Regions from separate parts of the Streptomyces sp. WG7 genome, predicted to be linked through region 1. Evidence: riboswitches for the same ligand, from Rfam matches in the RefSeq annotation. Region 1 holds a riboswitch; the other holds the start of a gene.

What was found. Region 1 has a riboswitch for S-adenosylmethionine ahead of ACP4J0_RS10960 (aminotransferase class V-fold PLP-dependent enzyme). Riboswitches for the same ligand answer to the same signal wherever they lie in the genome.
Region 2: linked by a shared signal. The riboswitch ahead of thrC (threonine synthase) and the one ahead of ACP4J0_RS10960 (aminotransferase class V-fold PLP-dependent enzyme) in region 1 are both predicted to bind S-adenosylmethionine.

The regions. Positions count from the first base shown of each region.
Region 1 covers NZ_JBNGGE010000007.1:236,077-250,105, forward strand. The annotation lists gene ACP4J0_RS10920 (hypothetical protein) at 1-153, opposite strand, end outside; gene ACP4J0_RS10925 (rhomboid family intramembrane serine protease) at 311-1,084, shown strand; gene ACP4J0_RS10930 (Lrp/AsnC family transcriptional regulator) at 1,081-1,362, shown strand; gene ACP4J0_RS10935 (small secreted hydrophilic protein) at 1,447-1,761, shown strand; gene ACP4J0_RS10940 (ATP-binding protein) at 1,682-3,172, shown strand; gene ACP4J0_RS10945 (response regulator transcription factor) at 3,192-3,854, shown strand; gene ACP4J0_RS10950 (SLC13 family permease) at 3,942-5,357, shown strand; gene ACP4J0_RS10955 (glycerate kinase) at 5,414-6,622, shown strand; gene ACP4J0_RS10960 (aminotransferase class V-fold PLP-dependent enzyme) at 6,571-7,944, opposite strand; SAM riboswitch class IV at 8,171-8,287, opposite strand; gene trpD (anthranilate phosphoribosyltransferase) at 8,368-9,432, opposite strand; gene ACP4J0_RS10970 (cytochrome b) at 9,563-11,224, opposite strand; gene ACP4J0_RS10975 (Rieske 2Fe-2S domain-containing protein) at 11,221-12,279, opposite strand; gene ACP4J0_RS10980 (c-type cytochrome) at 12,276-13,085, opposite strand; gene ACP4J0_RS10985 (aa3-type cytochrome oxidase subunit III) at 13,151-13,771, opposite strand; gene ACP4J0_RS10990 (hypothetical protein) at 13,960-14,029, shown strand, end outside.
Region 2 covers NZ_JBNGGE010000001.1:422,256-436,284, forward strand. The annotation lists gene groL (chaperonin GroEL) at 1-349, opposite strand, end outside; gene ACP4J0_RS01920 (cold-shock protein) at 720-923, opposite strand; gene ACP4J0_RS01925 (MoaD/ThiS family protein) at 1,330-1,605, opposite strand; gene thrC (threonine synthase) at 1,602-2,906, opposite strand; SAM riboswitch class I at 2,924-3,071, opposite strand; gene ACP4J0_RS01935 (glucosyl-3-phosphoglycerate synthase) at 3,243-4,187, shown strand; gene ACP4J0_RS01940 (hypothetical protein) at 4,265-4,957, opposite strand; gene ACP4J0_RS01945 (alpha,alpha-trehalose-phosphate synthase (UDP-forming)) at 5,102-6,505, shown strand; gene otsB (trehalose-phosphatase) at 6,629-7,495, opposite strand; gene ACP4J0_RS01955 (DUF3263 domain-containing protein) at 7,752-7,976, opposite strand; gene ACP4J0_RS01960 (ABC transporter substrate-binding protein) at 8,067-9,284, opposite strand; gene ACP4J0_RS01965 (ROK family protein) at 9,518-10,570, shown strand; gene nagA (N-acetylglucosamine-6-phosphate deacetylase) at 10,570-11,715, shown strand; gene ACP4J0_RS01975 (1-phosphofructokinase family hexose kinase) at 11,914-12,846, shown strand; gene ACP4J0_RS01980 (carbohydrate-binding protein) at 12,872-13,852, opposite strand; gene cdgB (diguanylate cyclase CdgB) at 13,971-14,029, opposite strand, start outside.

The sequences.
Region 1 (14,029 bases):
GAGCACCTCGCGCTCCTCGACCTGCGGCTCACCGGCCAGATCGAGGTGGACGTACTCGACGACCTTCGAGGCCCGGGTCACGTCGAAGCGGGTGAGGTTGCCGCAGAGGGTGCAGCGCCACCGCGTCGTGTCGGTCGGCAGGGGAACCGTCATCGTGGCTGTTCGCTCTCTTCCAGTGTCGGTGACCCGCCGGGTTCCCCCGGCGCGTGTGGCTCGTAACCCTACGGCCTGGCGGGTACCCGACGCCCGCGTGTCCACGGCGGCGAGGCGGTCCGGGCGGTTGCGTCCCGTTACGTCATGCTCTGTGTCCATGATCCGCAACTGGCGCACGGCGGCCCTCGGGAAGGTCAGGACGCCCGGCACGGCCCGCACGGCCCGCACCGCCCGACGCCGCCGGACGGCGCCGGTGACGTACGGGCTGATCACCCTGTGCTGTCTGCTGTTCCTGGTCAGCCCGGCGGCGGGCCTGAATCCCGCGTACGGCACCGGGGACGAGCTGCTCGCCGCGCAGCACGCCCACTTCCGGCGCTGGGGTGTGATCCCCGCAGAGCTGTTCGAGGACTCCCCCGGATCCGCCCTCACCCCCGCCACGGCGCTGTTCGTCCACGGCAGCTGGGTGCACCTGCTGGGCAACATGCTCTTCCTCCACGTCTTCGGCGCGATGGCCGAGGAGCGGATGGGCCGGCTCCAGTTCGCCCTGTTCTACCTCGGCTGCGGCTACCTGGCCCTGCTCGGTTACGCGGGGGCCAACGCCCACTCCCCGCAGTCCCTGGTCGGCGCCTCGGGGGCGATCTCCGCGGTCCTCGGCGCGTTCCTCTTCCTCTTCCCGCACGCCCGGGTGACCAGCCTCCTGCCCTTCCTCTTCTTCCTCCCGCTGCGCTTCCCCGCCTGGCTGGTGCTGCCGTTCTGGGCGGCCCTGCAGTGGCTGGCGGCGGGGCGGGCCGGCGACGGCCCCGGGGTGGCGTACCTCGCGCACCTGGTGGGCTTCGGGCTGGGCTTCGTCTTCGCCTGGGTGCGGTTCGGGCGTACGACTAGAGTGAGAAGCGTTCCAGTGTCGGCCCCCGAGGGAGAGAAACAACCGTGATCAGCGCGATCGTCCTCATCAAGACCAGCGTGGACCGGATCCCCGAGATCGCGGAGCGGATCGCCGCGCTGGAGAACGTCAGCGAGGTCTTCTCCGTCACCGGCACCTACGACCTGATCGCCATGGTGCGGGTGAGCCGGCACGAGGACCTGGCCGAGGTCATCCCCGGCCGGATCAGCAAGATCCCGGGCGTGGAGGGCACGGACACGCACGTGGCGTTCCGGACGTACTCGCAGCACGACCTGGAGGCGGCGTTCGCCATCGGGCTCGACAACTGACTCGGGCGGATTCGGGCAGTCGATGAAGAGTTCTTCATCCCGGACTCATCCGGGACGCCGGGTTCCGCGCGCAGGATCGGTGACATGGTCTTCTCTCGCCGGATGGCGGCCCTGGCGGCCGTCGTCCTGATCCCGCTCGGTATCGCCGCGACCAGTTTCGCCCTCACCGACAGCCCGCAGGAACCCAAGGTCCCGGCCAAGGTGGAGCTGGAGAGCGGCTCCCCGACGCCCACCCCCACCTCCTCCTCGCCCGAACCGAAGCCCAGCGACCAGGTGGTGACCCGGCCGCCGGTGACCGACAGCCCTCCGGATGACGACGATGACGACGACCGAGGCCAGGACACCGGGGACACCGGGGACGACTCGTCCGCCGACGACGGATCCGGCGACGACGGCTGACCGCGAGCGCCGCCGGATCTCGGCCCGCGTCCGCATCCTGCTCTGGCTGCTGCTCGTGATGGCGGTCGCCCTCGCCTCGGTGGCCGCGACCACCCGCTCGATCCTGCTGCACGACACCGACCAGCGGATCAACGCCCTGCTCGCGCAGGAGGCCGGCGAGTTCGCCAACTTCGAGGAGCAGGGCTTCGACCCGGCCACCGGCCGTCCGTTCACCGACCCGGGGCGGCTGCTGCGGGTCTTCCTGGAGAGGCAGTACGCCGACCTGGACGAGGAGCTGATCGGCCTGGTGGGCGAGGCGGGCGGCAAGCCCGCGCAGATCATCCAGCAGCGCGAGATCCCGGTCGCCCTGCCCCTGCACAAGGACGCCGACGCCAGGCGCCGCATCTACGCCTCCCCGGACTCCACCGGCACCCTGCACCGGCCTCAGGGGGACATCCGCTGGGCCAAGGTCACCGTCGCCCGGTACGGCGGCGAACCGGCCGCCGCGTTCGTGGTCGCCTTCCACCCCGGGCGGGAACAGGCCCGCGCGGACGAGGTGTTCCGCGTCCTGCTCGCCATCTCCGGCGTCGCCCTGCTGATGACGACCGGCATCGCCTGGGTGGTCGCGGGCCGGATCCTCAAACCGGTGCGGCTGGTGCGGACCACCGCCGCGCAGCTCACCGAGCAGGACCTGACCCGGCGCATCCCGGTGCACGGACACGACGACGTGGCCGCGCTCGCCGAGACGTTCAACGCCATGCTCGACCGGCTGGAACGCGCCTTCGCCACCCAGCGCCGGTTCGTCGACGACGCGAGCCACGAACTGCGCACCCCGATCACCATCGTCCGCGGCCACCTGGAACTGATGGGCGACGACCCGGCGGAACGCGAGGAGACGGTCCGCCTCGTCACCGACGAACTGGACCGGATGAGCCGCATCGTCGAGGACCTCCTCCTGCTCGCCAAGGCCGAACGCCCCGACTTCGTCACCCCCGAGCCGGTCCAGCTCGCCGAGCTCACCGCCGACGTCTACGTCAAGGCCCGCACCCTCGGCGACCGCGAGTGGGTCCTGGCCGAAGTCGCCGACCGCGAGGCCCAGCTGGACCCCCAGCGGATCACCCAGGCCATGGTGCAGCTCGCGCAGAACGCCGTGCAGCACACCACCGCCGGCCAGACCATCCGCATCGGCTCCCGCGCCGACGGCACCCGGATCGAGCTGTACGTCGCCGACTCCGGGCCCGGGGTCCAGCCGCAGGACGCCGAGGTCGTCTTCGAGCGGTTCCGGCGCGGCACGGCCCGGCGCGGGGCGCGCGGGAGCGGTGCCGGGCTCGGGCTGTCGATCGTCAAGGCGATCGCGGAGGGCCACGGCGGGCGGGTCGGCCTGCACACCACCGAGGGCGGCGGCGCCACCTTCGTACTGACACTGCACTGATTCCGGAAGAGGCTCGCCCATGAACCGCATCCTCATCGTCGAGGACGAGGAGCGCATCGCCTCCTTCGTCGAGAAGGGCCTGCGCGCCAACGGCTTCACCACCACCGCCGTCGCCGACGGCGACGCCGCCTACGAGTACGCCCTCACCGGCGGCTTCGACCTGGTCGTCCTGGACATCGGCCTGCCCGGCCGGGACGGCTTCACGGTCCTGCGCGAGCTGCGCGAGTCCCGGGTGACGACCCCGGTGATCGTGCTGACCGCCCGGGACTCCGTAAGGGACACGGTGGCCGGCCTGGAGGGCGGCGCCGACGACTGGATGACCAAGCCGTTCCGCTTCGAGGAACTGCTCGCGCGGGTGCGGCTGCGGCTGCGTACGGCGGCCAGGGCGCCGGAGGTGACGGTGCTGAGGTCCGGCGACCTCTCCCTGGACCTGCGTACCCGCCGGGCCCGTGCCGCGGAGCGGACGGTGGACCTGACGGCCCGTGAGTTCGTGCTCCTGGAACTGTTCCTGCGGCATCCGGGGCAGGTCCTGTCACGGGAGCAGATCCTGTCGCACGTGTGGGGCTACGACTTCGACCCCGGCTCCAACATCGTGGACGTGTACGTGCGGGCGCTGCGCAAGAAGCTGGGCGCCCACCGGGTCCAGACGGTACGGGGCATGGGGTACCGGCTGCCAGGCTGACGTATCGGCCCACCGACCGGCATTGGGTGAAGTTTCCTTCATGTCGGACTCATTGAGGGCTCACCGCCCGGGAGAACCCTCGATGACGTGACGTTGAACCTCCGCCTCGCGGCGGCCCTCTGCGTGGCCCTGTCCCTGTGCGCAGTGCTGGCGGTGCCCGGCACCTTCCCGGCCCTCGGCGGGGACGCGCGCCTCACCCTCGCCGTGTTCGCGCTGGCCACCTGCGCCTGGATCGGCACGTCGATCGACGACACGTACATCGCGCTGGGCGCCGGCCTCGCGCTGACCGCGACCGGCGTGATCAGCAGCGACACCCTCTTCGGCACCCTCGGCGACGACACGGTGTGGCTGCTGATCTGCGCGTTCGTGCTGGCGGCGGCGGTGGCCCGGACCGGGCTCGCCGGGCGGGCGGCGGCGTTCCTGGTCGGCGGGGCGCGCAGCGTACGGCAGTTGGTGCACCTGACGACGGCCGCGCTGGTGGTGACGGCGTTCGCGGTGCCGGCCACGTCGGGCCGGGCGGCGCTCGCGCTGCCGGTGTTCCTGGCCCTCGCCAAGGCCCTCGCCGACCGGAAGCGACTGGTCGTGATGCTCGCGCTGCTGTTCCCGACCGTGATCCTTCTGTCGGCGGTGGCGACCCTGATCGGTGCGGGAGCGCATCTGATCACGGTGTCGGTGCTGTGGGAGGCGACCGGGGACCGGATCGGCTTCACCCAGTGGCTGCTGCTCGGCCTGCCGCTGGCGGTCGCCTCCTCCCACCTGGCCGCCGAGGTGGTCCTGTTGACGACCACTCGGCGGGCGGACCGCGGGGGCCCGGTCCACATCACCGCCGAGGAGATCCAGCGGCACAGCGAGAGCCCGGTCACCGGTCCCTGGACGCAGGCGGAGAAGCGCTGCGCCCTGCTGCTGGCCACGGTGGTGACCCTGTGGTGCAGCGAGCCGCTGCACCACGTCTCCCCCGCGGTGGTGGCGCTGATCGGCGCGGTCGTCGCCTCCTCCCCCGCCCTCGGCACCGTACGGCTCAAGGACGCCCTGAAGACCGTGCCCTGGTCGCTGCTGCTGTTCATGGCGGCCACCATGGCGATGGGCGTCGCGCTCGCCGACTCCGGTGCGGCGAAGTGGCTGGTGTCGGGGCTGCCCGCCGACGTCGCGCCGGCCGTCTTCCTCGGGATCGTGGTCGCGGTGAGCACCGCGGCCCACCTGGTCCTCCAGTCCCGCTCGGCCCGCTCCTCCGTCCTGGTCCCGCTGGTCATCGCCGCGGCCCTGGGCGCCGGGGTCAACCCGGTCGCCGCCGCGCTCGCCTCCACCGCCGCGGCGGGCTTCTGCCACACGCTCCCCGCCTCCGCCAAGCCGGTCACGCTCTTCTCCGACATCCCCGGCACCCCCACCTACACCCCGCGCGACCTGCTGCGGCTGTCGGCCGTCCTGGCACCGCTGACCGCCGCGCTCGTGCTGTTCTTCGCCGCCGCCGTCTGGCCGCTGCTCGGCGTACCCGTGACCCGATGAAGGAGCCCACCATGTCCGTCCTCTCCTCCCCGTCGCCCGTCTCCCCGGTTCCCTCCGTGCTGAACCGTGTCGTCGTGGCCCCCAGCGGCTTCAAGGAGTCCCTGTCCGCCCAGGCCGCCGCCGACGCCATCGCGGCGGGCGTCCGCCGGGTCCTGCCGGACGCCGAGATCGACCGCGTCCCGCTCGTCGACGGCGGCGAGGGCACGGCCACCGCGCTGGCGTCCGCGACCGGCGGGCGGCTGGTCGCGCTGGCCGCCACCGGCCCGGTCGGCGAACCCGTCGGCACCCACTTCGCGCTGCTCGGCGCGCAGGACACGGCGGTGGTGGAGATGGCCGCCGTCGCGGGACTCTCCCTGGTCCCCCGCGCCCTGCGCGACCCGGGCGCCACGACGACGTACGGCGTCGGCGAGCTGATCCGCGCCGCGCTCGACACCGGGGTGCGGCGCGTCCTGGTCGGCTGCGGCGACTCGGGCACGTCCGACGGGGGCGCGGGCGCGCTCCAGGCGCTCGGGGCCCGGCTGCTGGACGCGGACGGCTTCGAACTCCCGCACGGCGGACGCGAGCTGATCCGCCTCGCCCGCATCGACCCGTCCGGTCTCGACACCCGGCTGAAGGACACCGAACTGCTCGTCGCCTGCAACCCGTTCAACGTGCTGTGCGGAGAGCGGGGCGTGGCCCGGGTGTTCGGCCCGCAGAAGGGGGCGACGCCCGCGCAGGTCGAGGAGTTGTCGGCCGGTCTGGAGAACTGGGCGCGCGTCCTCACCCGCGACCTCGGTGTCATCGGCACCGACCTGCGCCACGGCCCGGGCACCGGCGCCTCCGGCGGGCTGGGCGCGGGCCTGGCCGCCGTCGGGGCCCGGCTGCTGCCCCGCTTCGACGTGCTCCTCGACCACCTCGACCTGGACGCCCGCCTCGCCCGCGCCGACCTGGTGCTGACCGCCGAGGGCGCCCTGGACCACCAGACGCCGCGCGGCAAGATCCCGGCCGAGGTGGCCCGCCGCGCCAAGCTCTACGGCCGTCCCGTCCTCGCCCTGGCCGGCACCCTCGGCGAGGGCGCGCACGAGGTGCCGGGGGTGGACGCCTGCCACGGCATCATGCCGGCGCCGATGGCCCTGGCGGACGCGCTGCTGCGGGCCGCCGAACTCCTCACGGACGCCACGGAGCGGGCGTTGCGGATGATCCTGCTCGGGTCACGGCTGCCGGGCCGGACGGCTCAGCCGGCGGAGGCCGTGTCGGGCACGCAACGCCCTTCCTCGGTACGGTAGTTCCACCGGGCTCCGTCGTTCACCAGCTCCCTGACCGCGTTCACGAACCGCTCGACGTGCTCGTCCGGGGTGCCCGCGCCGAAGCTGACGCGGATGGCGTTGAGGGACTTCTCGCCCGGCGCCGCCTCGGGGGCGCCGCACTCGCCCTGCGCCTGCGGGTCACTGCCGAGCAGGGTGCGCACCAGCGGGTGGGCGCAGAACAGGCCGTCGCGCACGCCGATGCCGTACTCGGCGGAGAGCGCGGCGGCGAAGTGGGAGCTGTTCCAGCCTTCGACGACGAAGGAGAGCACGCCGACGCGGGGGGCGTCGTCGCCGAAGAGGGAGAGGACGCGCACCTGCGGCACCCGGGCGAACCCCTCGCGCACCTTCCCGATGAGGTACTCCTCGCGGGCGACGAGCGTGTCGAACCCGGCCTCGGTGAGCGCCTTGCAGGCGGAGGCGATCGCGTAGGCGCCGATGACGTTGGGCGACCCGGCCTCGTGCCGCGCGGCGCTGTCGTGCCACTCCACGTCCACGCCGCCGTCGGCCCGCCGGGTGACCCTGCGGCTCGCGCCGCCACCGGCGAGGTACGGCTCCGCCTCGCGCAGCCAGTCGGCCCGGCCGGCCAGCACGCCGGCACCGAACGGGGCGTACAGCTTGTGCCCGGAGAAGGCGACCCAGTCCACGTCCAGGTCGGTCACGGACACGGGATGGTGCGGGGCGAGCTGGGCGGCGTCGAGCACGATCCGCGCACCGTGCGCGTGCGCGGCGGCGGCCAGTTCACGCACCGGCCACAGCTCGCCGGTGACGTTGGAGGCGCCGGTGACGCAGACCAGGGCCGGCCCGTAGGGCTCGCGGGCGACGAGGGCGCGCTCCAGGGTCTCGACGGCCTGGGCAGGGGTGCGCGGGGCGTCGAGGAAGGTGACGTCGGCGTCCCTCCAGGGCAGCAGCGAGGCGTGGTGCTCGGTCTCGAAGACGAAGACCCGGCAGTCGGCGGGCAGCGCCGCGGCGAGCAGGTTGAGCGAGTCGGTGGTGGACCTGGTGAACACGACCTGGTCCCCTTCCCGGCAGCCGAGGAACTCCGCGACGGCCTTCCGGGCGTTCTCGAACAGGTCGGTCGACAGCTGCGACAGGTATCCGGCGCCCCGGTGCACGCTGCCGTAGTAGGGGGCGTAGGCCGCCACGTCGTCCCAGACCCGCTGGAGCGCGGGCGCGCTGGCGGCGTAGTCGAGCGCGGCGTAGGTGACCTCGCCGCCGGTGACGAGCGGGACGGTGACATCTCCGCCCAGGACGGGCAGTGGAGGACAAACGGACTGGTCGGCGGCAAGGGTGGGGACGGACATGGGCGCACTCCCGTGGCGTGAAGGCAGGCGGCGTCACCACGCGGACCGCGCGGGGCCGGGCGTGGGTGCAGCCGAGAAAGCGGGGAAAGGAGGGTGCGGAGGCGAGGCACCGCTTCAGGGTGTCGGGCCGGTCCGAAGGACAGGCCCTATCGCATTCGCTGGTTCACGGGAGACTCCCTCGAGTGGCCCAGGACCCCTGGCCCCACACTTCCGAGAGCGTGCGAGGGGTCCGCGCTTGCCGTGAACCCTGCTGTCCACGGCCTGGTCTTCACCCGGGGCACCCCGCCACGGACGGAGGGTTGCCGGACAGTCGGCCGGGGCCTGATGACTGTCACTCATGACCTGCCAAGGAACGTACGGGAAAAGATCGGCGTCCCGCAACCCGGGTCCGGATCGCGGGACGCTCGTCACACGGGAAGGCCGTTACGCGTTGCTCGCGGCCACCCAGCGGTCGAGGGCGCGCTTGGCGGCGCCCGAGTCGATCGCCTCGGCGGCCCGGTCCATGCCGGCCCGGAGCTGCTCGGCGAGCGGCGCCTCGCCGGGCTCCAGGGCGACCAGGGCCGCCGCCGAGTTCAGCAGCACCGCGTCCCGTACCGGGCCCGTCTCGCCGGCCAGCAGGCGGCGGGCGACGTCGGCGTTGTAGGAGGCGTCGGCGCCGCGCAGCGCCTCGACCGGCACCAGTTCGAGGCCGACGTCCCGCGGGTCGAAGGTCTCCTCGGTGACCCGGCCGTCCCGCACGATCCAGACCCGGGAGGTGGCGGTCGTGGTCAGCTCGTCGAGGCCGTCGTCGCCGCGGAACACCAGGGACGAGTGGCCGCGCTCGGCGAAGACACCGGCGATGATCGGTGCCATCCGGGCGTGGGCGACCCCGACCGCCTGGGACTTCACCCTGGCCGGGTTGGTCAGCGGGCCCAGGAAGTTGAACACCGTGCGGATGCCCAGCTGGCCGCGCGCCGACGCCACGTGGCGCAGCGACGGGTGGAACTTCACGGCGAAGCAGAAGGTGATGCCGGCCTCCTCGGCGACCTCCGCGACCCGTTTCGGCGTGAGCTCCAGGTTGACCCCGAGCTTCTCCAGGACGTCGGAGGCCCCGGACGCCGAGGAGGCGGCCCGGTTGCCGTGCTTGACGACCTTGGCGCCCGTGCCGGCCACGACGATCGCCGACATGGTGGAGATGTTGACCGTCTTGGCGCCGTCGCCGCCGGTGCCGACGATGTCGACGGTCTCCCCCGGCACCTCGATCACGTTGGCGTGGGCGTACATGGTGCGGACCAGACCGGAGATCTCCTCGACGGTCTCGCCCTTGAACCTCAGGCCCACCGCGAAGCCGGCGATCTGGGCGTCGGTCGCCTCGCCGCGCATGATCACGTCCAGCGCCCAGGCCGTGTCGTCCGCGGACAGGTCGCGGCCGTCCAGCAGTCCGTTCAGCAGGGCGGGCCAGGAGCGGCCCGCCGCGGTGTCGCCTCCAGCGGGAGTCACAGCGCTCATGAGCCGCTCCTGAATCGTGTGTGTCGTGGAAAGGGAGTGTGGTCCCACCCTATCCAGCCCCGGGCACGGCGAAGGGCCCCGTCCGAGGAACGGACGGGGCCCTTCGCCGTGGTGTGGCGACGCTGGAGGGTCAGTGGTGGCCGTGGCCGCTCGTGATCTCCTTGTACTCCTCGACGGTCGGCTTCGGAATCTGCGACTCCTCGCCGTAGTAGGCCTCGCTGAGCTTGGCGCGGAGCTTCTCGGTGGTCTTCACCTTGCGCTCGACGCCGTTCTCGTCGACCGTCGGGCCGATCTCCGCCGGCTTGTACTGCTCGTGCGCCGTGAGCGTGTGCAGCTGCTCCTGGCTGAGCGGCTCGTGCACCTCGATGAACTCACCGTGCGGCAGGCGCTTGATGATGCCGGACTCGCGGCCGTGCAGCACCTTCTCCTTGTCCCGGCGCTGGAGGCCGAGGCAGATCCGCTTGGTGACGACGAACGCGATGACCGGTCCGACGAAGAACCCGATCCGCACGAACCACGTGACCGCGTTGATCGACAGGTGGAAGTGCGTGGCGACGATGTCGTTGCCGCCGCCGATCAGCATGATCATGTAGGCGGTGACCCAGGCCACACCGAACGCCGTCCGGGTCGGGGCGTTGCGCGGCCGGTCCAGGATGTGGTGCTCGCGCTTGTCCCCGGTCACCCAGGACTCGATGAACGGGTACACCGCGATCAACGCGAGGAAGATCCCGAAGATCACGAGCGGGATGAAGACGCCCAGGACCAGCGTGTGACCCCAGAAGTTGATCTCCCAGCCCGGCATGGCGCGGACCAGGCCCTCGGCGAAGCCCATGTACCAGTCGGGCTGGGCGCCGGTGGAGACCATGTCCGGCCGGTAGGGGCCGATGGACCAGATCGGGTTGACCGACGCGATGCCGGCGATGGCCGCGATGACACCGAAGACCAGGAAGAAGAAGCCTCCGGCCTTGGCCATGTACACCGGCAGCAGCGGCATGCCGACGACGTTCTTGTTGGTCTTGCCGGGACCCGCGAACTGCGTGTGCTTGTGGTAGAAGACCAGGATCAGGTGGCCGACCACGAGCCCGAGCATGATGCCCGGCAGCAGCAGGATGTGGATCGAGTAGAACCGGGCGACGAAGTCGGTCCCGGGGAACTCCCCGCCGAACAGGAACATCGAGATGTACGTACCGACGATCGGCACGGACAGGATCGCGCCCTGCGTGAAGCGGACACCGGTGCCGGAGAGCAGGTCGTCCGGGAGCGAGTAGCCGGTGAAACCGGTGAACATGCCCAGGACGAACAGCAGGAAGCCGAACAGCCAGTTGATCTCGCGCGGCTTGCGGAACGCGCCGGTGAAGAAGACGCGCATCATGTGCACGAACATGCCGGCGAGGAAGATGATCGCCGCCCAGTGGTGGATCTGCCGGATCAGCAGACCGCCGCGGACGTCGAAGCTGATGTCGAGCGTCGACTTGTACGCCTCGCTCATCAGCTGTCCCTGCATCGGGACGTACGAGCCGTGGTACTCCACCTCGTTCATCGACGGGTGGAAGAACAGCGTCAGGTACACACCCGTGAGGATGATGATGATGAAGCTGTAGAGGCAGATCTCACCCAGCATGAAGGACCAGTGGTCCGGGAAGATCTTGCGCATGTTGGCCTTGGCCAGGGAGTAGATCCCGAGCCGGCCGTCGGCCCAGTCGGCGACGCGTTCGCCGGCCGGGGCCTTTCCGCGCGATCGGCCCGCCGTGGCACCGGCGGACGGGTTCGGGTTGCTCGCTGCAGTACTCATCCGCGCTCCCAGAATGCAGGACCGACGGGCTCCTCGAAGTCGCTGAGCGCTTCGAGATAGCCCTCGTCGTTCACGCCGATCCGCAGCTGCGGCAGGGGGTGGCCGGCGGGACCGAAGATCACCCGGGCACCGTCGGCAAGGTCGAAGGTGGACTGGTGGCACGGGCACAGCGCGTGGTGCGTCTGCTGCTCGTACAGGGAGATCGGGCACCCGACGTGGGTGCAGATCTTCGAGTACGCCACGACGCCCTCGTGCGACCACTCGAGCTCGCGCTTGTCCTTGATGGCCTCCGGCTCCAGCCGGATGATCATCAGGGCGGCCTTGGCGATCTCGTTCTGGAAACCGTGGTCGTGCTCCTCCAGGCCCTCGGGCTTGGCGAAGGTGAGGGAACCGACCGCGATGTCCGACGGGCGCATCGGCTCGTTGGTGTTCATGTTGACGAGCAGCTTGCCCTTGGACCACAGCGTGTGGCGGAGCTTCGTCCCGGGCAGCGGGCCGAGGTCGCGCAGCAGGACGACGCCGGAGAGCGGCACCAGCGTCAGCGCCCCGAACATCGTGTTGCGGATCAGCTTGCGCCGGCCGATCACCGACTCCTTGGCACCCTGCTTGAAGTCCGCGTGGACCTTCGCGCGGACCTCGGGCGAGGCCTCGATCGGGTGCCGCTCGTCGGCGACCTCCTCGTCGGACATCAGGGTGCGCGCCCAGTGGACGGCGCCCGCGCCGATGGCGAACAGCGCCACGCCCAGGGTCAGGCCCAGCGCGAGGTTCATCGCGTTGATGTGCCCGAGCGGCCAGACGTAGATCGACTTGTCGTGCGGGATCGCCACGAACGAGGCGATGAAGCCGATGGTGGCCAGCATCGACAGCGTGAACAGCAGGGCGACCGTGCGCTCGGACCGCTTGGCGGCCCGCTCGTCGATGTCCTGGATCCGGTGCTCGTGGGGCGGCAGCCCCGGGTCCGCGAACGGGTGCTTCTCGTCCGCGGGCTTCGGCGCGCCGTGCGCGCCGCCCTGCTCGGCCGGCAGGTTCTCTTCTGGGATGTCTTGGCTACTCATGACTTCTTGGCCTTTGCGGTCCGGGCGGCGACCCACACGGCGACGGCGATGCAGCCGCCGAGGCCGAAGATCCAGCCGAAGAGGCCCTCACTGACGGGCCCGAGGCCGCCCAGCGAGAGGCCGCCGGGGTCCACGGTCTCGTCCGAGTTGACCGCGTGCAGGTAGGCGATGATGTCCTTCTTGTTCTGCTCGGTCAGCGTGCTGTCCGGGAAGGAAGGCATGTTCTGCGGGCCGGTCTGCATGGCCTCGTAGATGTGCTTCGGGTCGACGTCCTCGAGGGTCGGCGCGTACTTGCCGTGCGTCAGCGCGCCGCCCTTGCCGGTGAAGTTGTGGCACTGCGCGCAGTTGTTGCGGAACAGCTCACCGCCCTTGGCGCTGTCCGCGCCCTCCGGGCCGTACTTCTCCTGCGACGGGACCGCCGGACCGGCACCCAGCGAGGCGACGTAGGCCGCCAGCTGGTCGATCTCCGCCTGGGAGTAGATCACCTTCTTGCGCGGAACCTGGGCGCCGGGCTGCTGGGCCGGCATACGGCCGGTGCCCACCTGGAAGTCGACGGCGGCGGCGCCGACTCCGACCAGGCTCGGACCGTCGGTGGTGCCCTGACCTCCGGTGCCGTGGCAACTGGCACAGCCGACGGCGTAGAGCTTCTTGCCCTCGTCGATGGCGAGGGACTGGGCGGTTTCATCGGCCTGCGCCTTGCTCGCGGGTGCGAACGCGGCGTACAGCCCCCCTGTGCATGCCAGCGCGAGGAGTAGGACGACGAGCGCCGCCAGCGGATGGCGTCGTCGTGCGGAGAGCTTTTTCACGGATTACCCCGGTGTCAGGATTTTCTGCGTCGATGCTTCGGGTATTGCGCGGGTGCGTGCCGCGACTACTTGATCATGTAGATCGTGGCGAAGAGGCCGATCCAGACGACATCGACGAAGTGCCAGTAGTAGGACACGACGATGGCGGCGGTCGCCTGCTCGTGGGTGAACCTCCGGGCCGCGTAGGTGCGGCCGAGGACCAGCAGGAAGGCGATGAGTCCGCCCGTCACGTGCAGTCCGTGGAAGCCGGTGGTCAGGTAGAACACCGAGCCGTACGGGTCCGACGAGAGCGAGAGGCCCTCGTGCTTGACCAGTTCGGTGTACTCGAACACCTGACCGCCGATGAAGATCGCACCCATCACGAAGGTGACGATGAACCACATCCGGAGCTTCTTCACGTCACCGCGCTCGGCCGCGAACACGCCGAGCTGGCAGGTGAGGGAGGAGAGCACCAGGATCGTGGTGTTCGTCGCGGAGAACGGGAAGTTCAACGCGTCGGCCTTCTCGGACCAGAAGTCCGGGCCGGTCACCGATCGCAGGGTGAAGTACATCGCGAAGAGGGCCGCGAAGAACATCAGCTCGGAACTCAACCAGATGATGGTTCCGACGCTGGTGAGGTTCGGCCGGTTGACCGACGGGTGCGCGTGCCCGGTTTCTACTGTCGTTGCTGTCGCCACGACCGACATTATGTCGGTCGCTTATCCCGCCCTCACCCCGGGGGGTGCCGTTCGGAGTGTCCGCACCGTCTGTACTGCCCGTATGGCCCATCGAAGGGCCCCTCGAAGCCGTGTCCGAACCAGTGTTGACGAGGTGTCCGAGGGAGTAGCATCCGGCGCGACGGGCTACGACTGTTTCACTGCGTATCGGAGGAAGCATGCAGCCGACCGCCACGGTGCTGGTCTACAGCGACGACTCCAACACCCGCGAACAGGTGCGGCTGGCGA
Region 2 (14,029 bases), on a different contig from region 1:
GCTTCAGGGCCATCGGGTTGGCGCCGGCCGCGACGTTGCGCAGGCCTTCCTTGACCAGGGCCTGGGCGAGAACGGTCGCGGTGGTCGTACCGTCACCGGCGACGTCGTCCGTCTTCTTGGCGACTTCCTTGACCAGCTCGGCGCCGATCTTCTCGTACGGGTCCTCGAGCTCGATCTCCTTGGCGATGGACACACCATCGTTGGTGATCGTGGGGGCGCCCCACTTCTTCTCGAGGACGACGTTGCGGCCCTTGGGGCCGAGCGTCACCTTGACGGCGTCCGCGAGCTGGTTCATGCCGCGCTCGAGGCCGCGCCGCGCCTCCTCGTCGAACGCGATGATCTTGGCCATGTGAAGTGGTCCCTCCAGGACTGGGGGTGATTCCTTCGGACCGCGCCCGCGCCCGCGACGGACGGCTCGCGTGCCGTGTGGTTCCTTCCCCACCCGGCCTGCGGGCCTCACCGACCCGGTCCTTCGTTGTCACTCTCACCTTCAGAGTGCTAACGCAATGATTAGCACTCGCCCCTGTCGAGTGCAAGCGCCTCTCGGGGATCGACACCCGGTCTCGGCCGACCGCGAACAAGGATCCGGGCGGGTCCGGGGAGACGCCGGGCCAGGTCCGGGCCAGGTCCTGAGCGGATCCGGGGCAGGCCGAAGGGCCCGTACCCCGGGGGGTACGGGCCCTTCGGATGAAGGCCAAATGCTGCGGTGGCCGCGCGTCTCAGGCGCTGAGGCGAACCATGTCGGCCTGCGGGCCCTTCTGACCCTGCGAGATCTCGAACTCGACCCGCTGGCCTTCTTCGAGGGTGCGGTAGCCGTCCATCTGAATCGCGCTGTAGTGGACGAAAACATCCGCACCACCGTCGACCGCGATGAAGCCGTACCCCTTCTCCGCGTTGAACCACTTGACGGTGCCCTGAGCCATGCCTAACTCCCCTATTACTGGCCCTTGCACAGATCCGCACTTCGCGGACCCGGGTCAGACCTCACCCCCCACGACTGGGGGCGTGCGCCGGAACGCGTCGACCGCGGCTGAATGTATCTGTCCAACTGCCCTCTGCAACAGGTCAATTGGACGAGAAATCTGGACGCACCCGGTCCGGAATGTGGCGAGAATTCGCCTGATTACGGGGCAAGTCGGGGCAGGCAAAGGGAACAAAAGCCGCGAAAGACGCCCACACTTTGGCTACATCTTGTCGGGCGTGCGGCAGAAATGAAGAGTTCCCGATCTTGTGATCGGGAGCGCGTTCCCCAACTCTACCGCGCTCAATCACATGGAATTGCCCCCTCCGCTTCTCTTACGGAGAGGGCAGTTCGCACTACGACGCGTATCAGCCGCCGGCGACCGCGGGAATGATGGAGACGCCCGCGCCGTCGGGGGTGGCGGTCTCCAGACCCTGCTCGAAACGGACGTCGTCGTCGTTGACGTAGACGTTGACGAACCGGCGCAGCTTGCCCTGGTCGTCCAGGACGCGGGCGGCGATGCCGGTGTGGTTCTTCTCCAGGTCGGCGATGACCTCACCGAGGTTCGCGCCCTCGGCGCTGACCTCCGCCTTGCCGCCGGTGTAGGTGCGCAGGATGGTCGGGATGCGAACGGTCACGCTCATGCGAGGCCAGCCTCTCGGAAGGAGTCCAGGTTCGGGCGGATGGTGGCGGTGAGGCCGGTGCCGGCCACCGCGTCGAGGGTCTTCAGGCCGTCGCCGGTGTTGAGGACGACGGTGGTGAGCGACGGGTCCAGGACGCCGTTCTCGATCAGCTTCCTGGTGACGCCGACCGTCACCCCGCCCGCCGTCTCCGCGAAGATCCCCTCGGTGCGCGCGAGCAGCTTGATGGCGTCGACGACCTGCTCGTCGGTCACGTCCTCCACGGCGCCGCCGGTGCGGCGGGCGATGTCGAGGACGTAGGGCCCGTCGGCCGGGTTGCCGATGGCCAGCGACTTGGCGATGGTGTCCGGCTTCTGCGGGCGTACGACGTCGTGGCCGGCCTTGTACGCGGTGGACACCGGCGAGCAGCCCTCGGCCTGGGCGCCGAAGATCTTGTAGGGCCTGTCCTCGACCAGCCCGAGCCTGATCAGCTCCTGGAGACCCTTGTCGATCTTCGTGAGCTGGGAGCCGGACGCGATGGGGACGACGATCTGGTCGGGCAGCCGCCAGCCGAGCTGCTCGCAGATCTCGTACGCCAGCGTCTTGGAGCCCTCCGCGTAGTACGGGCGCAGGTTGACGTTGACGAAGCCCCAGCCCTCGCCGGCCGGGTCGCCGATCAGCTCGGAGCAGAAGCGGTTCACGTCGTCGTAGTTGCCCTCGATGCCGACGAGCTCACCGCCGTAGACGGCGGCCATGACGACCTTGCCCTGCTCCAGGTCGTGCGGGATGAACACGCAGGAGCGGAAGCCGGCGCGGGCCGCGGCGGCGCCGACGGCACCCGCGAGGTTGCCGGTGGAGGAGCAGGAGAGCGTGGTGAAGCCGAAGGCGCGGGCGGCCTCGATGGCCTGGGCGACGACGCGGTCCTTGAAGGAGTGCGTCGGGTTGCCGGAGTCGTCCTTGACGTACAGGCCGCCGGTGACGCCCAGCTCGCGGGCCAGGTTGTCGGCCTTGACCAGCTTGGTCCAGCCCGGGTTGATGTTCGGCTTGGTCGCCACATCGGCGGGGACGGGCAGCAGCGGGGCGTAGCGCCAGATGTTGGCGGGGCCCGCCTCGATCCGCTTGCGCAGTTCCTCGGTGTCGTAGGCCGAGAAGTCGTAGGCGATCTCCAGCGGGCCGAAACACTCCTCGCAGGCGAAGACCGGGCCGAGCGGCACGCGGTGGCCGCACTCGCGGCAGGAGAGGGCGTCGGCGGGGCCCAGATCGACGGATCCGGCGGGAACGGCAGCGGCGGGGGTGGTGGTGCTTTCGGCGGTCTGCACAGCCATGGAGGCGAGGCCCTTTCTCCTCATCTTCCTCACGACGCATCTCGCCGTGAGACGGATTTGGCACCTTCCCTAGTCGGGAGCCTCGCCACGTCTGCGTGACAAGAACCGACTGGAGGGTTGCCGGGGCTTCAACGGGCCGTATCCCTCTGCCCCTCTGGATGAGCGGTATTCGGTTGTTGTGCGGTGGTGCGGTTGTTGCGCGGTGGTGCCGCGCGGGCCCCCCGGCATGCGGTGGGCCTTCGCGTTGTTCAAGACTGTAACCGAAGGCCAGGGCGGTTGAGACAGTCGTCCGCACCGCGAGATGGATCACAACGGATCACGAAGGAGCCACCGGACGTGCTGGAAGAAGTCGAGCGCTGGCTGAGCACACGCTCCTGGTCCCTGGCGGACCGGCCGGTCCAGCAGCTCCTGACCGCCAAGCACGCCACGGGCCAGTCGGTCAGCGTGGTGCTCCCCGCCCTCGACGAGGAGGCGACGGTCGGCGACATCGTCACGGTGATCCGCCGGGACCTGATGGGGCGCGTCCCGCTCGTCGACGAGATCGTGGTCGTGGACTCCGGGTCGAGCGACCGCACGTCGGAGGTGGCCGCGGCGGCGGGCGCGCGCGTCGTGCACCGCGACGCGATACTCCCCCGTCTCCCGGCCGTACCCGGCAAGGGCGAGGTCCTGTGGCGCTCACTGCTGGTCACCGGCGGTGACATCGTCTGCTTCGTCGACGCCGACCTGCGCGAGTTCTCCGCCGACTTCGTCTCCGGGATCGTGGGGCCGCTGCTCACCGACCCGGACGTGCACCTCGTCAAGGCCATGTACGACCGCCCGCTGGGCACCGCGGCCGGTCAGGGCGGCCGGGTCACGGAACTGATGGCCCGCCCGCTGCTCAACATGCACTGGCCGCGGCTGGCCGGTTTCGTGCAGCCGCTCGGCGGCGAGTACGCGGCCCGCCGCTCCCTCCTCGAACAGCTTCCCTTCCCCGTCGGCTACGGGGTCGAGCTGGGCATGCTGGTCGACGCCCTGCACCTGGTGGGCCTGGACGCCCTCGCGCAGGTCGACGTCGGCGTGCGCAGGCACCGGCACCAGGACGGCCAGGCGCTGGGCCGCATGTCCGCCGCGATCTACCGCACCGCCCAGCTCCGGCTGGCCCGCGGCCACCTGGTCCGGCCGTCCCTCACCCAGTTCGAACGCGGCGCCGACGGCTTCGAGCCGCGCACGTACTCCGTGGACACGGAGGAGCGGCCGCCGATGACGGAGATCGCGGAGTACGCGGCCCGGCGGGTGGCCTGACTCGCCGGGCCGCGGTCCTTGGTCCTCGGCCCCCGGTACGGGGTGGCCTGCCTCCCGGTCCCGGTCCCGGGGCCGCGTCAGCCGGAAACGCCGTCCGACCAGCGCCAGGTGCCGCCGGAGTCACGTGCGCAGGTCAGGTACTCGCCGCCGCGTCCGTGGGTGCTCAGGCCGCGGTGCTTCTTGGCGCAGAACTGGCCGTCGGCATAGCAGTTGCCCGCGGGGCTGGTGAGTTCGCAGGCGCCGGTACCACCGCCGGTACCACCGCCGCTGCCGCCGCCCGTGCTGCCGCCGGTGGCGGTGCCGCCCGTGCCGGTGTCCTTCGGCTTCGCCGATTCGGGGGCGGGAGTCGGCTTCGGGCGCAGCGAACGCCCGGCGCAGTCCCGGCCGTCGCGGGGGACGGTGAAGATCACGCCGTCGGGGCCGCTGGTCTGCTCGCAGACCTTCTCGCCGGTGCCCCAGGAGGAGGCCTGCCCTCCGGTGCCCTGGAGCCGGACGGTGTAGGCGATGTCCGCCTTCTTGGCGGAGATGACGGCCGCCCCGACGCTGCGGCCGGTGAAGTCCGGCAGCGTGGCGGGGGTGGGTGCCGGGGTCGGGGAGGCGGTGCTGGGGGACGCCTCGGGTGTGGGGCTGCTGTCCGGGGTCGCGGCGGCCGTCGCGGGCCGTGCGTCCGTCTCGTCGCCGGCGCCCTCGTCGCCGCAGCCGGTCAGCGCCAGTGCGCAGGCCCCGACCAGCGCCGCGGCGCGCGCGAATCCGCGCTTGCGTATGGGCATGCGGCCCACCCCCCAGAAAGTTGAAATGTGCACCGCACATCCTTGTTCTTTTCACACCAACCTCACAAGGTGCGTGACGCGATCGATGCCGAGGGGGCATCCGGCCACGTTTGAGGCCCCCGGGGCCGGGCTAGGTTGAGGCGTATGGCTTCAAGCTTCGGTGCTGCTCAGGTGCTGGTCGCCTCCAACCGGGGGCCCGTCTCGTACGAGGTAGGGGAGGACGGTTCGCTGCACGCCAAGCGCGGCGGTGGCGGGCTGGTCTCCGGGCTGTCGGCCATCGGGCCGGACGCGGGGGCGCTGTGGGTGTGCTCCGCGCTCGGCGACGGCGACCGCGAGGCGGTGCGGCGCGGGGTCGGCGAGGACGGCGTACGGATGCTGGACGTACCGGCCGACGTGCACGCGGACGCGTACAACGGGATCGCCAACAGCGTGCTGTGGTTCGTGCACCACATGCTCTACCAGACGCCCCTGGAGCCGGTCTTCGACGCGGAGTTCCGGCGGCAGTGGGCCTCCTACGAGGCGTACAACCGGGCCTTCGCCGAGGCGCTGGCCGAGGAGGCCGCCGAGGGCGCGGTCGCGATCGTGCAGGACTACCACCTGACGCTGGTGCCCGGGATGCTGCGCGAGCTCCGGCCGGACCTGCGCATCGGCCACTTCTCGCACACGCCGTGGGCGCCGGTCGACTACTTCCGGCTGCTGCCGGACGACATCGCCGAGCAGGTGCTGCGCGGCATGCTCGGCGCCGACCGGCTCGGGTTCCTCACCCGGCGCTGGGCCGACGCGTTCACCGCGTGCTGCGACGCCCTGGTGGGCGGGACCGGCGGCACGGAGACCGGCGTGCACGGGCTCGGGGCGGACGCGGAGTTCCTGCGGCAGCGCTCGCACGAGGCCGACGTGGACGAGCGGATGGCGGCGCTGCGGGCGGAGATCGGGGAGGGCCCGGACGGGACCGCGCGGAAGACGATCGTGCGGGTGGACCGGACCGAGCTGTCGAAGAACATCGTGCGGGGGCTGCTGGCGTACCGGGAGCTGCTGGCGGGCCGGCCTCAGTGGCGGGAGCGGGTCGTGCACGTCGCGTTCGCGTATCCGTCGCGGCAGGACCTCGCCGTGTACCGGGACTACACCGCCGAGGTGCGGCGGGTGGCGGACTCGGTCAACGCGGAGTTCGGGACGGCGGGGTGGACGCCGGTCGTGCTGCACGTGGAGGACGACTTCGCGCGGTCGCTGGCGGCGTACCGGCTGGCGGACGTGGCGCTGGTCAACCCCGTCCGGGACGGCATGAACCTCGTCGCGAAGGAGGTGCCGGTCGTCTCCGACGAGGGGTGCGTGCTGGTGCTGTCGCGGGAGGCGGGGGCGTACGAGGAGCTGGGTGAGGACGCGGTGGTGGTGAATCCGTACGACGTGTCGGGGACGGCCCAGGCGCTGCACGAGGCGTTGTCGGTGGGGCCCGGGGAGCGGGCGGAGCGGTCGAAGCGGCTGGCCGCGGCGGGTACGGCGCTGCCTCCGGCGCGGTGGTTCCTGGAGCAGTTGGAGGCTCTGAGGTCCTGACGGCCGGAGACCGGCGCCGGGCGGGCTGGGGCGGATGACCGGCGCCGGGGGTGGGGCGGGGCGCGAGGCCGGGACCCTGCCGGGTGCCGCCGCGCCCACCCCGGGCGGCACGACCGCCCGCGGTCAGGTGGCGTCCGCCAGGGCGCGGACGAGTGCCACCACTCCCGTCGGGCCGTCGACCACCACGTCCGCCCGTGCGCGCAGGTCCGGGACCTCGTCGCTGCCGCTGCACACCAGGAGGCCGGGGGTGCCCTCCGCGCGGAGGGCGTCGACCGCCGCGAAGGCGGGGAGGTCGCCCAGGTCGTCGCCGGCGTAGAGGACGGCGCCCGTGTCGAGCTCCCGGACGTACGCCCGCAGGGCGGCGCCCTTGTCCATGCCGGGTGGGCGCAGTTCCAGGACCATGCGGCCCGGCTCGACGATCAGGCCGTGGCGGGCGGCCAGGTCGGTGAGGGGGGCGCGCAGGGCGTCGAAGGCGGCCCGGGGGTCGGGGGCGCGGCGGGTGTGGACGGCGACCGCGTGGCCCTTCTCCTCGACCCAGGTGCCCTCCCCCGCGCCGGACCGCTCCAGCAGGCCGGGCAGTTCCGCGCGGACGGCGGCGACGCCGGGGTGCGGGTCGGGGGCGGTGAGGGTGCCGGTGGCGGCGTCCCAGCGTTCGGCGCCGTAGTGGCCGAGGACGACGAGGTGGTCGAGGCCGGGGACGCCCGCGAAGCCTCCGTGGTGGACGGCGACCTCGGCGGGGCGGCCGGTGATCACCGCGACGGCGGCGACCTTCGGGGCGAGGGTCGCGAGCGCCGGTACGGCGTCCGGGTGGGCGCGGGCCCGGTCGGGGTCGGCGACGATCGGGGCGAGCGTGCCGTCGAAGTCGAACGCGACCACCGCGCGGCCGGGACGGGCGAGAAGGGCGTCGAGCCCTTCGCGTCCGGCCTCCGTCGCGGGCGTCGGCAGGTGGTCCGGGGAGTCGTCACGGGTGGAGTCCTGGTGGCTGCCCATACCGCGAACCTATCCCGTCGGCGCGGGGGCACGCATGGCTCGTACGGCGACAGTCCGGCGGACGCCGACGGCCCGGCGGACGCCGACGGCCCGGCGAAGGTCGACGGCCCGGCGAAGGTCGGCGGCCGGCCCGCCATCGCGGCACGGTGCCGGGACGACGCCTGGAGGAGCCGGAGGAGCCGGAGGAGCCGGAGGCAGGCGTACCGGGCGGAGCCTTGCCCTCCGGTCCGTCCGGTACCGTCCGGTCCGGTCGCCGTCACCGCTCCGAGCGCCGTGCCTCCCGTATCCGGCGCAGCCGGTTGACCGTCACCGGGTCGGCCGCCAGGGCGCGGGGGTCGTCCAGGAGGGCGTTGAGGAGCTGGTAGTAGCGGACGGGGGCCAGGCCCAGTTCCTCGCGGATGGCGCGCTCCTTCGCGCCGGGGCCGGGGAAACCGCGGCGTTCCAGCGCGAGGATGTTCCGCTCCCTCTGTCCCAGGTCCATGTACGGCACCGTAACGTCCGCCACCGACAGCGGCCCCCGCGCTCCTGCCCCGCTGCCCGTTGCTCAGCCGCTCCGTTGCTCCGCCGCTCCCTACTCCGCGCTGCCCGCCCGCATCGCCGTCGCCTGGATCTGGTCGAGCACCTGCTCGGTGCTGCCGCCGGGGGCGACCGCCTGGCCGATGCGCTTCTTGATGTCCGCGCTGACCGAGGCCCAGGAGGTCTTGCCGACCGGGTAGAGCTCGGAGAGCAGCAGCTCGTTCAGGAAGGGCTGGAGGTCCTTGTCCTCCGCCGCGGTGCTCATGACCTGGGACGCGGAGGTGGTCACCGGCAGCAGGTCGTACTGGCGGGAGAAGGTGAGGACGTTCTCGTCGCTGTAGACGAAGTCGAGGAAGTCGCCGATCTCCTCCTGGTGGCCGTTCTTCTTGAAGGCGGTCATCCAGTCGGTGACACCGAGCGTGTTCCTGCTGGCGCCGTCGATGCCGGGGGTCGGCACCATGCCGTACTTCACGCCCTTGCCGGACGCCGTCTTCATCAGCGTGGGGTGTCCGTTGAGCATGCCGACGTCGCCGTTCGCGAAGGCGGCGAAGGCGTCGGCCCGGTTGAGCTTGCCGGGGGCGACCGGGCCGGTGAGGCCCTTGCCGACCAGTTCTTCCTTGAGCCAGGTGAAGGTGGTGACGTTCTGCGGCGAGTCGATGGAGTAGGTGCCGACGTCGTCGGTGTAGCCGCCCCCGCCGCTGAGCAGCCACTGCACCGTCTCGGCCGGCGCCTCCTCGGGGCCCAGCGGCAGGGCGTACGGGAACTTCACGCCCTCCTTCTTGAGCTCCTCGGCCGCTTTCGCGAGGTCGTCCCAGGACTTGGGCGGGGTGACGCCGGCCTTGTCGAAGAGGGTCTTGTTGTAGAAGAGCACGCGGGTGGAGGCCGCGAAGGGCAGGCCGTACTGCACCCCGTTGACCTGGCCGGCGCCGGCGAGCTGCGAGACGTAGTTGGCCTGGACCGGGATGGAGAGCAGGTCGTCGGCCCGGTAGAGCAGGTCCTTGTCCGCGTAGTCGGAGTAGGCGCCGATCTGCGCCATGTCGGGGGCCTTGCCGGCCTCGACCATCTCGCGGACCTCGCGGTCCACGTCGTTCCAGGAGTACACGGTGACGTCCACGTGCACGTCGGGGTGCTTGGCCTCGTAGGCCTTGGCCAGCTCGTCCCAGTAGTTCTGCGAGCTGTTGGCCTTGCTGTCGCCGTAGTCGGCGGCCACCAGCTTCAGCGTCACCTCGCCGGAGTCTCCGGTGAGCCCGCAGCCGCCGAGGACCGCTGCCATGCCCAGTGCGGACACCACCGCGATCGTTCCTGTCCTACGCCGCTGCACCCTGATTCCCCAACCCTGCCGACGACTTGTGTCGTTCGCTGCTTTGCTTACGCGTTCGCTAGTTCGCTTGTTCGTTTAACGGATTAAGGTCTACACCACGGCAGTGGACTAGACCTCTCCCGGGTCAACGGGCCACACTGTCCCCCGTGAGACATGTCATCGCCCTCGACGTGGGCGGCACCGGGATGAAGGCCGCCCTGGCCGGGCCGGGGGGCGAGCTGCTGCATCAGGCACGCCGGGCCACCGGCCGCGACCGCGGGCCCGACGCGGTCGTCGCGGGCATCCTGGACTTCGCCGCCGAACTGCGCGCCTACGGCGCCGACCGGTTCGGCGAGCCCGCCCGCGCCGCCGGCGTGGCCGTCCCCGGCATCATCGACGAGGCCAACGGCACCGCCGTGTACGCGGCCAACCTCGGCTGGCGCGACGTCCCCCTGCGGGCGCTGCTCGGCGACCGGCTCGGCTCCGTCCCGGTCGCCCTCGGCCACGACGTGCGCACCGGCGGGCTCGCCGAAGGGCGGGTCGGGGCCGGTCAGGGGGCCGACCGGTTCCTGTTCGTGCCGCTGGGCACCGGCATCGCGGGCGCCATCGGCATCGACGGCCGGGTGGAGTCGGGCGCCCACGGCTTCGCGGGCGAGATCGGCCACATCGTCGTACGTCCCGGCGGGACGCCGTGCCCGTGCGGGCAGCGCGGCTGCCTGGAGCGGTTCGCGTCCGCGTCGGCGGTCGGCCAGGCGTGGGCCGAGGCCTGCGGCGACCCGGACGCGGACGCCGCCGGCTGCGCCCGGGCCGTGGCGTCGGGGGACGCGCGGGCCGCCGCCGTGTGGCAGGACGCGGTGGACACGCTCGCCGACGGACTGGTCACCGCGCTCACTCTGCTGGACCCGCGCGTCCTGATCATCGGTGGCGGCCTCGCCGAGGCGGGGGAAACCTTGTTCACACCGCTGCGGGACGCCGTCCGGCGGCGGGTCACCTTCCAGAAGCTTCCGGAGATCGTCCCCGCGGCGCTGGGGGACACCGCCGGCTGCCTGGGTGCCGGGCTCATGGCCTGGGACCTGCTCGACGCCGGCCGCACCGGCACCGGCCCAACCAGCACCGGCACCGGCCCGATCGGCACCGGCACCGGCACCGGCACCGATCGGAGCACCGATGGGACCGGCACCGAACCGCTCGGCACGGAACCGCTCAGCACCACTTCTTCCGCTTCCACGACCGTGACTCCCCCGGAGGTAACCACCTGATGGCCCCAAGCAAGGTTCTCGCCGGTGCCCGGGTGGTACTGCCCACCGGGACCGTGGACGACGGCCGCGTGATCGTCGACGGCACGCGGATCGCGGACACGGCGCCCCCTCAGGCCGAGGTCCTCGACCTGTCGGGCCACTGGGTGGTCCCCGGCTTCGTCGACATCCACAACCACGGGGGCGGCGGCGCCTCCTTCACCGGCGGCACCGCCGAGGACGTCCTCAAGGGCGTCGAGACCCACCGCCTGCACGGCACCACCACGGTGGTCGCCTCCGCCGTCACCGGCGACCTGGACTTCCTGGCCCGGCAGGCCGGGCTGCTCGCCGAGCTGGCCCAGCAGGGCGACGTCGCCGGCATCCACTTCGAGGGGCCGTTCATCTCCCCGTGCCGCAAGGGCGCGCACGACGAGCAGCTGCTGCGCGACCCCGATCCGGCCGAGGTCCGCAAGCTCGTCGACGCCGCGCACGGCCACGCGAAGATGCTGACGCTCGCCACCGAGCTGCCGGGCGGTCTGGACTCCGTACGGCTGCTCGCGGAGCACGGTGTGATCGCTGCCATCGGGCACACGGACGCGACGTACGAGCAGACGCTCCAGGCGATCGACGCGGGCGCGACGGTCGCCACGCATCTCTTCAACGCGATGCCGCCGCTCGGCCACCGCGCCCCCGGCCCGATCACGGCACTGCTGGAGGACGAGCGGGTCACCGTCGAGCTGATCAACGACGGCACCCATCTGCACCCGGCCGCGCTCCAGCTCGCGTTCCACCACGCGGGCGCCGCCCGGGTCGCCTTCATCACCGACGCGATGGACGCGGCCGGCTTCGGCGACGGCCGCTACCTGCTCGGTCCGATGGAGGTCGAGGTCGCGGACGGCGTGGCCCGGCTGGTGGAGGGCGGCTCGATCGCGGGCTCGACGCTCACCCTGGACCGCGCCTTCAAGCGGGCGGTGACGGTGGACGGGCTGGCCGTGGAGGCCGTCGTCGCGGCGATCTCCGCCAACCCGGCCCGGCTGCTGGGCCTGGACGACCGGATCGGCTCCCTGGAGCCCGGCAAGGACGCCGACCTGGTGGTCCTGGACGCCGCGTTCGACCTGGTGGGCGTCATGCGCCGGGGCGAATGGGTGGTCGATCCCCGACTGGGCTGATCCGTCCCCGGGTCCGCTCCCGGGCCGGCCGCGGTGGCCGGGCCGGGGGTGGACCGGGGGGTGGGCCGACCGCCGCCCTTTTGGCATGATCGTGTCCACGGAAGGCCGCCCCTGCGCGGGCGGCTGCCAGGCGATCGGGGGAGGTCGGCACAGGTGACGCAGGCGACACGGGCGACACGGGCGACACGGGCGACACGGGTGATCCTCACCGTCACGCTGAACACCGCTCTCGACATCACCTACCGTGTCCCGCGCCTCAGGCCCCACGCCTCCCACCGGGTCACCGAGGTGACGGAGCGGCCCGGCGGCAAGGGGCTGAACGTGGCCCGGGTGCTGGCGGCCCTCGGGCACGAGGTGACGGTCACCGGCTTCGCGGGCGGCGTCACCGGTGACACCGTGCGCGAGGGGCTCACCGGCGTGCCCGGGGTGACCGACGCGCTCGTGCCGGTCGCGGGGGCGACCCGGCGCACCGTCGCCGTCGTGGACGAGCGCACCGGCGACACCACCCAGCTCAACGAGCCCGGACCGGCCGTCGCACCCGCCGAGTGGAACGCCTTCCAGGACGTCTACGAGGACCTGCTCGCCGGTGCCTGCGCGGTGGCCCTGTGCGGGAGCCTGCCGCCGGGCGTTCCGGTGGGCGCCTACGCCGGGCTGGTGCGCACGGCGCGCGCCGCGGGCGTGCCGGTGCTGCTGGACACCGGCGGGGAGCCGCTGCGCCGGGGGCTCGCCGCCCGCCCGGACCTGATCAAACCGAACGCCGAGGAGCTGGCCGAGCTGACCGGCTCGCACGAACCGCTGCGGGCCACGCAGGACGCCCGGCGCCGCGGTGCCCGCTCGGTGGTCGCCTCACTGGGCGCCGAGGGGCTGCTCGCGGTGACCCCGGAGGGCCGCTGGCGCGCCGCCCCGCCCGCCCACGTGCACGGCAATCCGACGGGAGCGGGCGACTCGGCGGTGGCGGGACTGCTCTCCGGCCTGGTCGAGAACCTGCCCTGGCCGGACCGCCTGGCCCGCGCGGTCGCCCTGTCCACGGCGACGGTGCTGGCACCGGTGGCGGGCGAGTTCGACCGGGCGGCGTACGAGGACCTGCTCGGACGCGGGGTCGCGGTGACGGCGGAGGCCGACGCGGCGTGACGCCCCGGCCCGCGGCGCCCTACCCCTACTCCTTGACCTGGCCCTTCTTCAGGGAGAACTGGTCCAGCAGCACGTTGCACTTGTCGCCGTCGGCGCAGGAGAGCGAGATGGTGTTGGTGCCCTTGTTCAGGGTGGGCCAGGCGTAGGTGGTGGTCCAGCCCTTGGCGAAGTCGCCGTCCTTGGCGCCGGTGAAGTTGCCCATGTTCAGCTTGCTGCCGAACTCCTTGCCGTTGACCGTCAAGGTCATCGACTGGTCCTCGCCGGCCGCGCTGTACCCGGTGAACAGGGTGTAGAGGCCGTCCTCGGGGATGCCGTCCACGGTCCAGGTGACCGAGGCACCGGGCTGGTTGAGGTTGGCCACATAGACGCCGCCGTCCGACCGGGCGCCCTCGATCTCCGAGGCGGTGGCCACGCCGGGCGACAGCCGCAGCGCCTTCGCGTCGACCGCCGGGAGCTCCGCCTCTTCCTCGGCACCCTTGCTGGCCGAAGGGCTCGGGTCGGTGGTCTGGGACTGGGTCGGGGTGGGGTCGCCCGCGGCCTCGTTGCCGCCCTTCTCGTCGTCCGAGCCGCTGCTGGCCATGGCCACGGCGATACCGACGACCACCGCGGCGACCACCGCGACCGCGCCGATCAGCAGGCCCTTGGTGTTGGGGCCGCGCCGTCCGCCGCCCCCGCCGTGCCCGGAGTGCTGCGGGGCGTTGGGAGCACCGCCGCCGGGGAAGGTCTCCGGCGCGGCGTAGTGCGCGTTGGGCCTGCCGTGGCCCTGCGGCTGGCCGTAGGCGCCCTGCTGCTGCGGGGCGGCCTGGCCGTAGGCGCCGGCCGGCCCGGCCTGGCCCTGCGGTGCCCCGTACTGCCGTGTGCCGACGGGACGCACCCGGTTGACGGAGTTCGGGTAGCCGTAGCCACCGGACGGCGGCTGGGCTCCGTTGGCCTGCCCGTCGGCGTAGAGGTAGCCGAAGGGGTCGTCGTCCTCGGGCGTGCTCGCGCCGTTGTTGCCGGGCGTCATCCCTAGGTCTCCTAACCAGATGCGGTGCGTGTGCGGTACGGGTGTGAGACAGCGAGCCTACCCGCTCCCACTGACCCGAACGGGTGACTCATACCGCATCAACGCGCTGACCTGGTGATCATCCGGCTCGGCGGTGCTGTTTGGGACGAGATCGTTTCTCGACGTACATCCGTTCGT